DNA from 3 places in the Mesorhizobium sp. C089B genome. Region 2 is predicted to be linked to each of the others. Evidence: riboswitches for the same ligand, from Rfam matches in the RefSeq annotation. Region 2 holds a riboswitch; each other region holds the start of a gene.
The links. Region 2 has a riboswitch for cobalamin ahead of NLY44_RS11465 (DUF1636 family protein). Riboswitches for the same ligand answer to the same signal wherever they lie in the genome.
Positions count from the first base shown of each region.

Region 1: another riboswitch for cobalamin. It lies ahead of NLY44_RS24870 (aromatic ring-hydroxylating oxygenase subunit alpha); the one in region 2 lies ahead of NLY44_RS11465 (DUF1636 family protein).
Region 3: another riboswitch for cobalamin. It lies ahead of metE (5-methyltetrahydropteroyltriglutamate--homocysteine S-methyltransferase); the one in region 2 lies ahead of NLY44_RS11465 (DUF1636 family protein).

Region 1 is NZ_CP100469.1:5,027,460-5,030,662, reverse strand. Features, by position in the region: gene NLY44_RS24875 (FAD-binding oxidoreductase) at 1-583, opposite strand, end outside; gene NLY44_RS24870 (aromatic ring-hydroxylating oxygenase subunit alpha) at 621-1,868, opposite strand; cobalamin riboswitch at 1,986-2,187, opposite strand; gene NLY44_RS24865 (DUF680 domain-containing protein) at 2,687-2,893, shown strand; gene NLY44_RS24860 (DUF680 domain-containing protein) at 2,960-3,163, shown strand.
Region 2 is NZ_CP100469.1:2,259,520-2,262,722, forward strand. Features, by position in the region: gene NLY44_RS11455 (winged helix-turn-helix domain-containing protein) at 1-879, shown strand, start outside; gene NLY44_RS11460 (DUF6348 family protein) at 909-1,601, shown strand; cobalamin riboswitch at 1,659-1,865, shown strand; gene NLY44_RS11465 (DUF1636 family protein) at 1,904-2,329, shown strand; gene cobW (cobalamin biosynthesis protein CobW) at 2,332-3,203, shown strand, end outside.
Region 3 is NZ_CP100469.1:5,815,165-5,818,367, forward strand. Features, by position in the region: gene metE (5-methyltetrahydropteroyltriglutamate--homocysteine S-methyltransferase) at 1-1,209, opposite strand, end outside; cobalamin riboswitch at 1,304-1,505, opposite strand; gene NLY44_RS28510 (adenosine kinase) at 1,914-2,906, opposite strand; gene metK (methionine adenosyltransferase) at 3,015-3,203, opposite strand, start outside.

The DNA of each region.
Region 1 (3,203 bases), 2.8 Mb from region 2:
TGGAACGTTCCTCGATCATGAAGCCGAGCGACAGGCCGGGCATATGGCCGCCGAGCAGTTCGAGTTCCTTGCGGAAGATGATCTCTTCGGCACGCCGCGCGCAGTTGACGAAACCGACATCGGTCCATGGCGCGCAGTCGTTCAGCCAGCGCAGCATCGACATCATCGGCGTCACGCCGGAGCCGGCGGAAATGAACAGGTATTTGGCCGCCGGGTGGCTGTGCAACGAGAAGTCGCCGGCCGGTCCGTAGGCCTTGACATGCGAACCGGGCACCAGATGGTCGAACATCCAGCGCGTGCCGATGCTGCCGGCCTGCGCCTTGATCGTCACCGCGATCGAAAACGGCCGCGATGGCGACGACGACAGCGTGTAGGTGCGCATCAGCGGCCCGTCCGGTGTCGGCAGTTCCAGCGTCAGGAACTGGCCCGGCTTGTAGCGGAACCAGGTCTGGTTGTCGGAGCGGAAGGTGAAGGTCTTGACGTCGGGCGCCTCGTCGCTGACGCCGATCACTTCCAGCACCTGCAGCCTATCGTTCCACGGCGCCATCTGGTCAAGATGGCGATAGAGCCCAAGATCCGTCATCGCATTCATCCTCTGGTCCCTCTTCGCCTGCTCCAGCTCACGCGACGCTGCGTAGCGCCGGCCGGCCGCCTTCGGCAAGGCGCGGGCCGATGAAGGCCGCGTACCATTCGACGAACTGGATCACGCCGCCCTCGTGCAGCTCCGAATAGGGGCCGGGCTCATAGGCCGGAGACAGGATGCCGAAGGCGTTTTCCTCGACGATGCGGCGGTCCTGGTCGTTGGTCTCGGTCCAGACATGGGTGAGCTCCTCAAGGTTGTAGTCGACCCCCTCGACCGCATCCTTGTGCACCAGCCACTTGGTCGTCACCGCGGTTTCGGTGGCGCTGATCGGCAGCACCCGGAAGGTGACCGCATGGTCGATCAGTATGTGGTTCCAGGTCGTCGGATAGTGGTAGTGCATCAAGGTGCCGATGCGGTCGGCGGCAACAGTGTCGGACAGGTTCTTCGTCACCGCGCGCTTTCCCGACATCGTGTAGCTGACGGCATCGCGCAGCAGCGGCGCGCGGGTGGCGCGGTATTGCCCGGCCGGATCGATGCGGAACTTGCTCGGCAGGCCCGCCGCCTCGCATTTCGCCCAGTGCGCCAGCATCTCCGGATCGCTGTCGGCGCCCTGCACGCCGGTCACCGTCGGCGCTTCGGGGAATGTCTTGCACAGCTCTGGATGATTGCCGGCGCAGTGATAGCATTCGCGGTTGTTTTCCCAGACCAGCTTCCAGTTGCCCTTCTCGATGATGGTGCTCTCGAAGGCGACCTTGGCTTCATTCAGCCGGTGCGGCTTGAGGTAGGGCTCTATCATGGCGCGCATCGGCGCAAAGTCGGCAGGTTCTTTCGCCAGGCAGATGAAGATGTAGCCGCCGACGCTCTCGCAGGCGACGGGCTTCAGGCCGAACTGGCTCTTGTCGAAACCGTCGGCCATCTGGCGGGCAAACAGCAGCCGGCCGTCAAGCTCGTAGGTCCACTGGTGATAGGGGCAGACAAGCTTTGCCGCCATGCCCTTCTCAGTGTTGCAGACACGGCTGCCGCGATGGCGGCAGGAATTGTGAAAGGCGTTGATGTTGCCCTTCTGGTCGCGGACCAGCACCACCGGATAATCGCCGATCTGCACGGTGATATAGCTGCCGGGCTTCGGCAGTTCGCAATCATGGCCGATGAACAGCCAGTCGCGATACCAGATAAGCTCCATGTCGAGCTTGAAATAGTCCGGGTCGGTGTAGAAGGGCTGTTCCAGCGAAAAGCCTTGCTTGCGGCCGTTCAGGAGCCTCAGCATGTCGTTGCGCGTATCCATAGTTCTGTCCTCGTGGTTTAAGGACTGAACTTGGTGGTGATGGAGGAAGGATCGGACGCAGGCCGGCGCGGCGCCGGACATGCACTATCCACCTCTTGACCGCCCACCGCGATCAGTCGAGTCTATGCATCTCGGGCTGGTTTCCGGGCTCTGGAGTTGTCCTTGCGGACCATCGCGACACCTTCCCAGGCTCTTGCCCAGTGGTCTCCCGTTGCGACTTCAACTCCACCACCGTTGCGGGGGCAGCGCCGGATTCTGACCGGCTTCCCAATTCTCCGCTGCGTCGTCACGAAGCGGCACCTGAGATGCGATCATCTAATCACGGCAGCGATCGCGACGTCGGCATGAAAGCGACATCATATCCATGCGGCGCGACACGCGCGGCATACGCCCCGCCGACCACCGAAGGGCTGAGATCCTGTCTTGCGGCGCTATCATCGCCGTTTCGAATCGCTGCGGATCCAGTTCCGATCGGGGGCAAAAAGGGCTCAACGGTATCGAAAAGTTACTATTAGCAATCTCTAATCGAACCGAACGGTTCGTTTCTGTTGACAATGCGTGCAGGACGGTGTGAACGACGGCCCGGAAACCGACACCGGAGCGAACCACTCGGTTCGACATAAGCAACTGAAAACAATGCGATAAATGACCATAGAGGAACTTCCTGGCACAATTTCAAGGTGCAGGACCGTGGTCCACACGGAACAACTTCGTGATTGGAAACCAGCCTATGGCTTTCCCACATCGGGGCTGTCCGAACGACGCGAATTCCTCCCAAGACACGCCGCTAGACGGACAGACAAACTGGAGTACTAAAAATGAAAAAGATCATCCTCACTGCCGCAGCCGTTTTGGCGATCACCGGCAGCGCCTTCGCCGGTAGCGACAATTACGGTTCCAATGGTGCGAACCAGCCAGCCGTCTCGGTCGACAGCTCGTATACGGCTTCCATTCAGAAGCCGGCGCACGCTGACAAGCAGCCTGTCGTTCAGGGCGCCGACCGCGACCTCTACGGCAATCGCTGATCCCGACCAAAGAAGGGCGGCTAACCCGTCGCTCTCGGGATCCCAAAAAATTCAGGAGTATTTGAAATGAAAAAGATCATCCTTGCTGCCGCCGCCGTTTTGGCCATCTCCGGCAGCGCTTTCGCCGGCAGCGACAACTACGGTTCGAACGGCGCCAACCAGCCTGCGATTACGTCGACCGATAGTGGCCATACGGCTTCGGTTGAGAAGTCGGCTCCAGCCGAGCAGGCGCCTGCCCACGGTGCCGACCGTAACCTTTTCGGCCGCTAAAAGCCGGTTTCCAGCACGTGGCGGGCTTATCCGCTGCAGC
Region 2 (3,203 bases):
ATGTATCTCGGCCTCGCCAAATGGGGCCGCGAGCACGCCGCCTATATCGAAGAGATCTACCGCGCGGTCGCCGAGCGCGGCCCGATTGCCGCTTCGGCACTGGAAGGCCAGAAAGGTTCGGGCGGCTGGTGGGGCTGGAGCCACGCCAAGCACGCCTTCGAATGGCTCTTCTGGGCCGGACGCATCACCACGGCGCACCGCCGTGGCTTCGAACGCTTCTATGACCTGCCCGAGCGCGTGCTGCCGCAGGCGATCCTCGATCTGCCGGTGCCGGCCGCCGAGGACGCGCACCGCGAATTGCTGCGCATTTCTGCCCGCGCCCACGGCATCGCGACGTCGGGTGACCTGCGCGATTATTTCCGCTTGTCGCCGGCCGACATGAAGGGCCGGTTGGAGGAACTGGTCGAGATGGGCGAGTTGCTGCCGGTAAACGTCGAAGGTTGGGACAAGCCGGCTTACCTCTATAGGGACGCCCGCCTGCCGCGAAAGATCGAGGCCCGCGCCTTGCTGGCCCCCTTCGATCCGGTGGTCTTCGAGCGCGCGCGCACCGAGCGTCTCTTCGATTTCCGCTACCGCATCGAGATCTACACCCCGGCCGACAAGCGGCAATATGGCTATTACGTGCTGCCTTTCTTGCTCGGCGACAAGATCGTCGCCCGCGTCGACCTCAAGGCCGACCGGCCTGCGAGTGTCTTACGCGTCCACGCCGCCTATGCCGAAGCAGGCGCACCGCCTGAGACCACCGCACAGCTTTTCGAGGAACTAAAGGAGATGCAGGGCTGGCTTGGCCTTGAGCGCATCGAAGTGACGCCGGCCGGCAATCTGGGGCCGGCATTGGCTAGCGAGAGAGATGGCCAACCCTTGCAGCGTCTGTCATAGACGCCTCAATAAGCCTCGTAGGTTGTGCAATGGCATCGGACAAAGTGCTCGACATGATCCATGGCGCCCTCATTGCGCATGGAATAGATGCAGTCCGCAGAGATAGGGACGTCATGCTCCAATCGAAGCAGCTTCGGTTTGAGGCTGAGGTGTTCGAGACGAGTTCTGACCGGCTGGTCCTGGAAATCTACATTTTTTCTCCGCTGCTTGATGTTCAGCCGGTCATTGAATCCTTTGCTGGCTTCGGCGACACGCGCGAACAGGAACTGAACCAGGCGTTTGAAAAGTTTCTCCGTGGTGTTTTCCATGTGGCCATTGAGGGACTGGCCGATCACGTCTGCGAGAACATGCAGGCCGAAATAGAGCTTTGGCAGCGAAGCAGCGCCAGTTGGAAGATCTGGCGAAAAGATGCCCGCTGGAAAATCTATAGCGGCCCGGTCATTTCCCAGGCCACAACCGAGCTATGCTCGCTGACACCAGGCTATCCAGCATTCTATGCCAAGCTGGAAAAGCTGTTCACAGCTTCGGTACCCCCCGGAAGCCATTTTGTCCGGACCTTTCTGGCAGGCTTGAAGGGCACGCTGATTAGTGCCGAAGTCCTTCTGGACAACGCGGTTTGGCATGAGGGACAGAATCTGGCTGTCGGTCATGACTGGGACTATAGCGATGGCTATCAAGCTATCCGACAGGTCATCCTGGCACTGCCGGAAGCCGGGACATGACAGCCCTGCCGACATCGCCATGTCGTAGCCGTGCGTTGACACCGCTGCCTGCAAAAGCCTAAATCCGCTCCAGACGGTCCCCTGCCCGCAACGGCAAGGGCCAAGAGGGAATGCGGTGCGGGACGAAAAAATCCCAAATCCGCGGCTGTCCCCGCAACTGTAAGCGAAGAGCCAAGGCCGAAAGCCACTGGGTAACACCGGGAAGGCGGCTAACCAAGGCAATGACTCGCGAGCCAGGAGACCTGCCGTCTGAGACAAAGTATCCGATCGCCTGGCGGGTTTCCGGGCAAGGAGCACGGTTTTTGGACCAGAACAGCAGTTTTTCGGCTGGCACAACGGACATTGCGTCCGGCGACAACGACGCCCTGACCGGCGTGACCGTCATCGTCTGCGCCTCCTGCCGCGATGAGACCGGTTCCGACGCCCATCCGCGCGCCGGCGAATTGCTGGCTGAGGACACACGCCGCGCCGCTGCCGGCGATATCCGGGTCCGCACCGCCGAATGTCTCGGCAATTGCAAGCGCCGCCTCAGCGCCGCGATCCTGCGCGATGGCTGCTGGAGCTATGTCTTCGGCGATCTGACCGCAACCAGCGGCGCCGACCTCGTTACCGGCGCAAAGCTCTTCGCGACTTCGGCCGACGGCCTCATCCCGTGGCGCGGCCGGCCCGATAGCCTCAAGCGCGGCCTCGTTGCCCGCATCCCACCCCTCGACATGCTGAAGGACTGACGATGAACGCTTCAAACCCGGCCGCCAACCTCTCCCGTGTTCCCTGCACTGTCGTTACAGGCTTCCTCGGCGCCGGCAAGACGACGCTGGTCCGCCATCTCCTGGAAAATGCCGGCGGCAAGCGCATCGCCATCATCGTCAACGAGTTCGGCGACATCGGCATCGACGGGGAAATCCTGAAAGGCTGCGGCATCGACACCTGCCCCGAGGAAAACATCGTCGAACTGGCCAATGGCTGCATCTGCTGTACAGTCGCCGACGATTTCGTGCCCGCCCTCGACAAGATCCTCGCGCTGACACCGAAGGTTGACCACATCCTGATCGAGACCTCGGGCCTGGCTCTGCCCAAGCCGCTGGTCCAGGCGTTCCAGTGGCCGAGCGTGAAGAGCCGGGTAACCGTCGACGGTGTCATCGCCGTGGTAGACGGCCCGGCGCTGGCCGAAGGCCGCGTCGCCAACGACATGGACGCTTTGCAGGCACAGCGCGCTCAGGACGAGACGCTCGACCATGACGATCCTGTCGAAGAAGTGTTCGAGGACCAGATCGCCTGCGCCGATTTGATCATCCTGTCGAAGAGCGATCTGATGGACGCCCCCGGTTCGGCCCGCGCCAACGCCATCATCAATGAACATTCCGCCCGCGCGGTAAAAATCGTGCCGACTGCGCATGGCAAGGTCGACCCGTCGGTGCTGCTTGGCCTCGGTCTCGCCGTCGAAGACGACATCGAGAACCGCAAGTCGCATCACGACGGCGCTTTCGATCATGAGCATGACGATTTCGACACCTTCATCGTCGACATCCCCTCGATCGCCAATCCCGACGACCTGGCCAAGCGCGTCGCCACCGCCGCCGAACAGGAAAACGTGTTGCGTGT
Region 3 (3,203 bases), 3.2 Mb from region 2:
CTCGGCAGACGCTTTCAACGCGCCTGCCACCGCATCCCTGCCTTGGGACAGGGCCCGGGCCAGCAAGACCAGCTCGTCGGTCTTCTGGGCCGCGAAGGCGAGCCACGACCTGATGTCCGCGTCGAGTTCCGTCTCCATGCGCAGATCAATCGGCAGATGCAGCATCGAGCAAGAAGGCGCGATCTCGACGCGGTCCAAGGGCCAGCCGGCGACGATCGGTTTGATGCGGTCGAGAATGGCGGGCAGGTTCGCACGCCAGACGTTGCGGCCATCGATCAAGCCAAGCGAGAGCACCAGATCCTTCGGAGCGAGCCGAGCCACCGTTTCCAGCTGCTCGGGAGCGCGCACGAGATCAATATGCAGGCCGGCCAGGGGCAGAGAAATCGCGGTTTCGAGATTGTCTCCCAGCGACCCGAAATACGTAGCCAGCATGATCTTCAGCTCGGGCGCGGCTTTCGACAGCTGGCCATAGGCGAATTCGAACGCAGCTCGTTCGTTCGGGTTCAGATCGAGGACAAGCGCTGGCTCATCGATCTGCACCCAGTCGGCTCCCGACAGCTTCAGCCTCTCCAGAAGCTGCTCGTAAACCGGCAGCAGCCGCGGTAGGAGCGCGATGGGACCGAACCCCTCGGCAGGCGATTTCGCCAGCTTGAGGAAGGTGATGGGTCCAAGGATGACTGGGCGTGTGTGAATGCCGAGAGCTTTAGCCTCGAGGAAGTAATCGACCGGCTTCGATGACGAGAGGGCGAACGTCTGATCATCATCGAGTTCCGGCACAATGTAGTGGTAGTTGGTGTCAAACCACTTGGTCATTTCCATCGCGGTTACACCAGGTCCATGAGCCTCCTCCTGGTAACCAGCGTGTCCACAATCCTCCGTCTGACCCTGGTTGCCGCGCGCCATTGCGAAGTAGATGTCAAGTGGGACCTCGCCGCTATTCCAGCCGTAACGGGATGGAACGGCCCCGACCATGGCTGCGGTGTCGAGCACATGGTCGTAAAGCGAGAAGTCGTTCGACGGGATTTTCGACACGCCGCGATCGCGCTGCTCTTCCCAGCTAGCGGCACGGAGCGCCTTCGACGTCGTGAGAAGGTCGCCAGCGGACGATGTTCCGGACCAGTAGCTTTCAAGCGCGAATTTCAGTTCTCGCCGACGACCGAAGCGCGGCACGCCGAGCGTTGCTACAGGAATTTGCTGAGAGACAGTCATGTCATACCCCGATGATTGGGGCGTCGGTGACAAGGAAGGCGCTAGCAGGCCGGCATCAACGCCGGGTTGCAGCGGCCACCGAGACACCCCGCCCGTGGACGTAATTCGCGTGGCAGGTCTCCTGGCTCGCGGGGTCATAGCCTCTACCCGTCTTCCTGAGGGTATTCGCCTCAGTGACGTGATTGGGGTTGGCTCGCCGCTAACAGTTGCGGGGGCAGCGCCGGCATCGCACCGGCTTCCCTCTTAGCTCCGCTGCGGCAGCGCCGCACGCGAGAACCACGACACGCAGACAATCACAGCAGTGCGCTCTTTTGTCAATGAGGCATAACGAAATGTTTATGTGGTTATGTGATCGCGCTTTTACGCCTTTGTCTAGCATTGTGAAATATTCAGTCTGCTGCCCGCATTCGGCATCGTGGGACGTGATCGCAAGTCAAGTCCGACGGACGCCGCGAGTTCTCCGTTACCTCAGGAACCTTACTGGCCTTCCCCAAGCTGAGCTTCTGGAAAATGCTGGTGACGATCTGGATGACGGTGAATGCCGTCATGGCAAGCACGCCTTGCACCGCTCCTCCAGCGAGCTTCACGGCAGCAGCATGGGTCAGTTCTCCGAAGCGAATGGCTGTCGCTATCAGCGAGCTTTGACACAGTTCCGCCACTGCGGTCATCGCGTCAGTAGGGCGGCTGGTTAGTTGCCGGCGCATCTACAGCAACCCAGCCCCTTCCGCCTCGCGGCGCAAATTCTGCCTTGGCCTTGGGCCGATCTGCTGGATCACCAGGCCGGCCGCCAGCGAGCCAAGGTGGCCGCAGGTCTTGAGGTTGCGGCCCTGCGTGTAGCCATGCAGGAAACCGGCGGCGTAGAGGTCGCCGGCGCCGGTGGTGTCGACCAACTCCTTGATGGCGGTCGCCTCGATGACCACGGTCTCGTCGCCGCGCACGATCACCGAGCCTTTTTCGGAACGGGTGACGGCGGCAATCTTGCAGTCCTTGCGGATCTGAGCCAGCGCCTCGTCGAAGGATTTTGTCTGGTAGAGCGACTTGATCTCGTGGCTGTTGGCAAAGACGATGTCGACAGTGCCCGAGCGCATCAGCTCGAGGAACTCGTCCCGGTAGCGGTCGACGCAGAACGAATCCGACAACGTCATCGACACTTCGCGTCCGGCCTCGTGTGCGAGCTTCGCCGTCTGCCGGATCGCCTCCTTGGCGCGCGGCGGATCCCACAAATAGCCCTCGAAATAGGTAACCTTGGCGCCGGATGCCTTGTCGGCCTCGACATCCTCAGGGCCAAGCTCGACGCAGGCGCCGAGATAGGTGTTCATCGAGCGCTCGCCGTCGGGCGTGACGAAGATCATAGAGCGCGCCGTCGGCGGCTCGCCCTTGAGCGGCCTGGTGTCGAAGGCGACACCCTGTGCATGGATATCGTGCGCATAGATTTCGCCCAGCGCATCGTTGGAGACCTTGCCGAAGAAGGCGGCGCGTCCGCCGAAGCTGGCTACGCCGGCCGCCGTGTTGCCGGCACTGCCGCCGGAGGCCTCGATCGCCGGGCCCATGCGGCTGTAGAGCAGTTCGGCGCGGCGCGTGTCGATCAGGTTCATCGCGCCCTTGATGATGCCGTTGATCTCGAGGAATGCCTCGTCGCACTGGGCGATGATGTCGACAATGGCATTGCCGATGCAAAGCACGTCATAATCCGGCATCAATGTCTCCGCCAAAAAATCCGAGCCGGCTTCTCGCCACGCCTGCCAGGCGCGGGTCTGCCCGGTGGAAATGGGCTTTCCGCTTGCCAATCCGTTCGCCGGCGGCTCTCACGGGGCGGCGAGTCCTGCCTCGCGACGCAATTCGTCCGCCCTGTCTGTCTTCTCCCAGGTGAAATCAGGCTCTTCACGGCCGAAATGGCCATAGGTCGCTGTATTGCGGTATATAGGGCGTAAGAGATCAAGCATCTTGATAATGCCTTTCGGTCTGAGATCGAACAACTCTGGAATGAGGCGCTC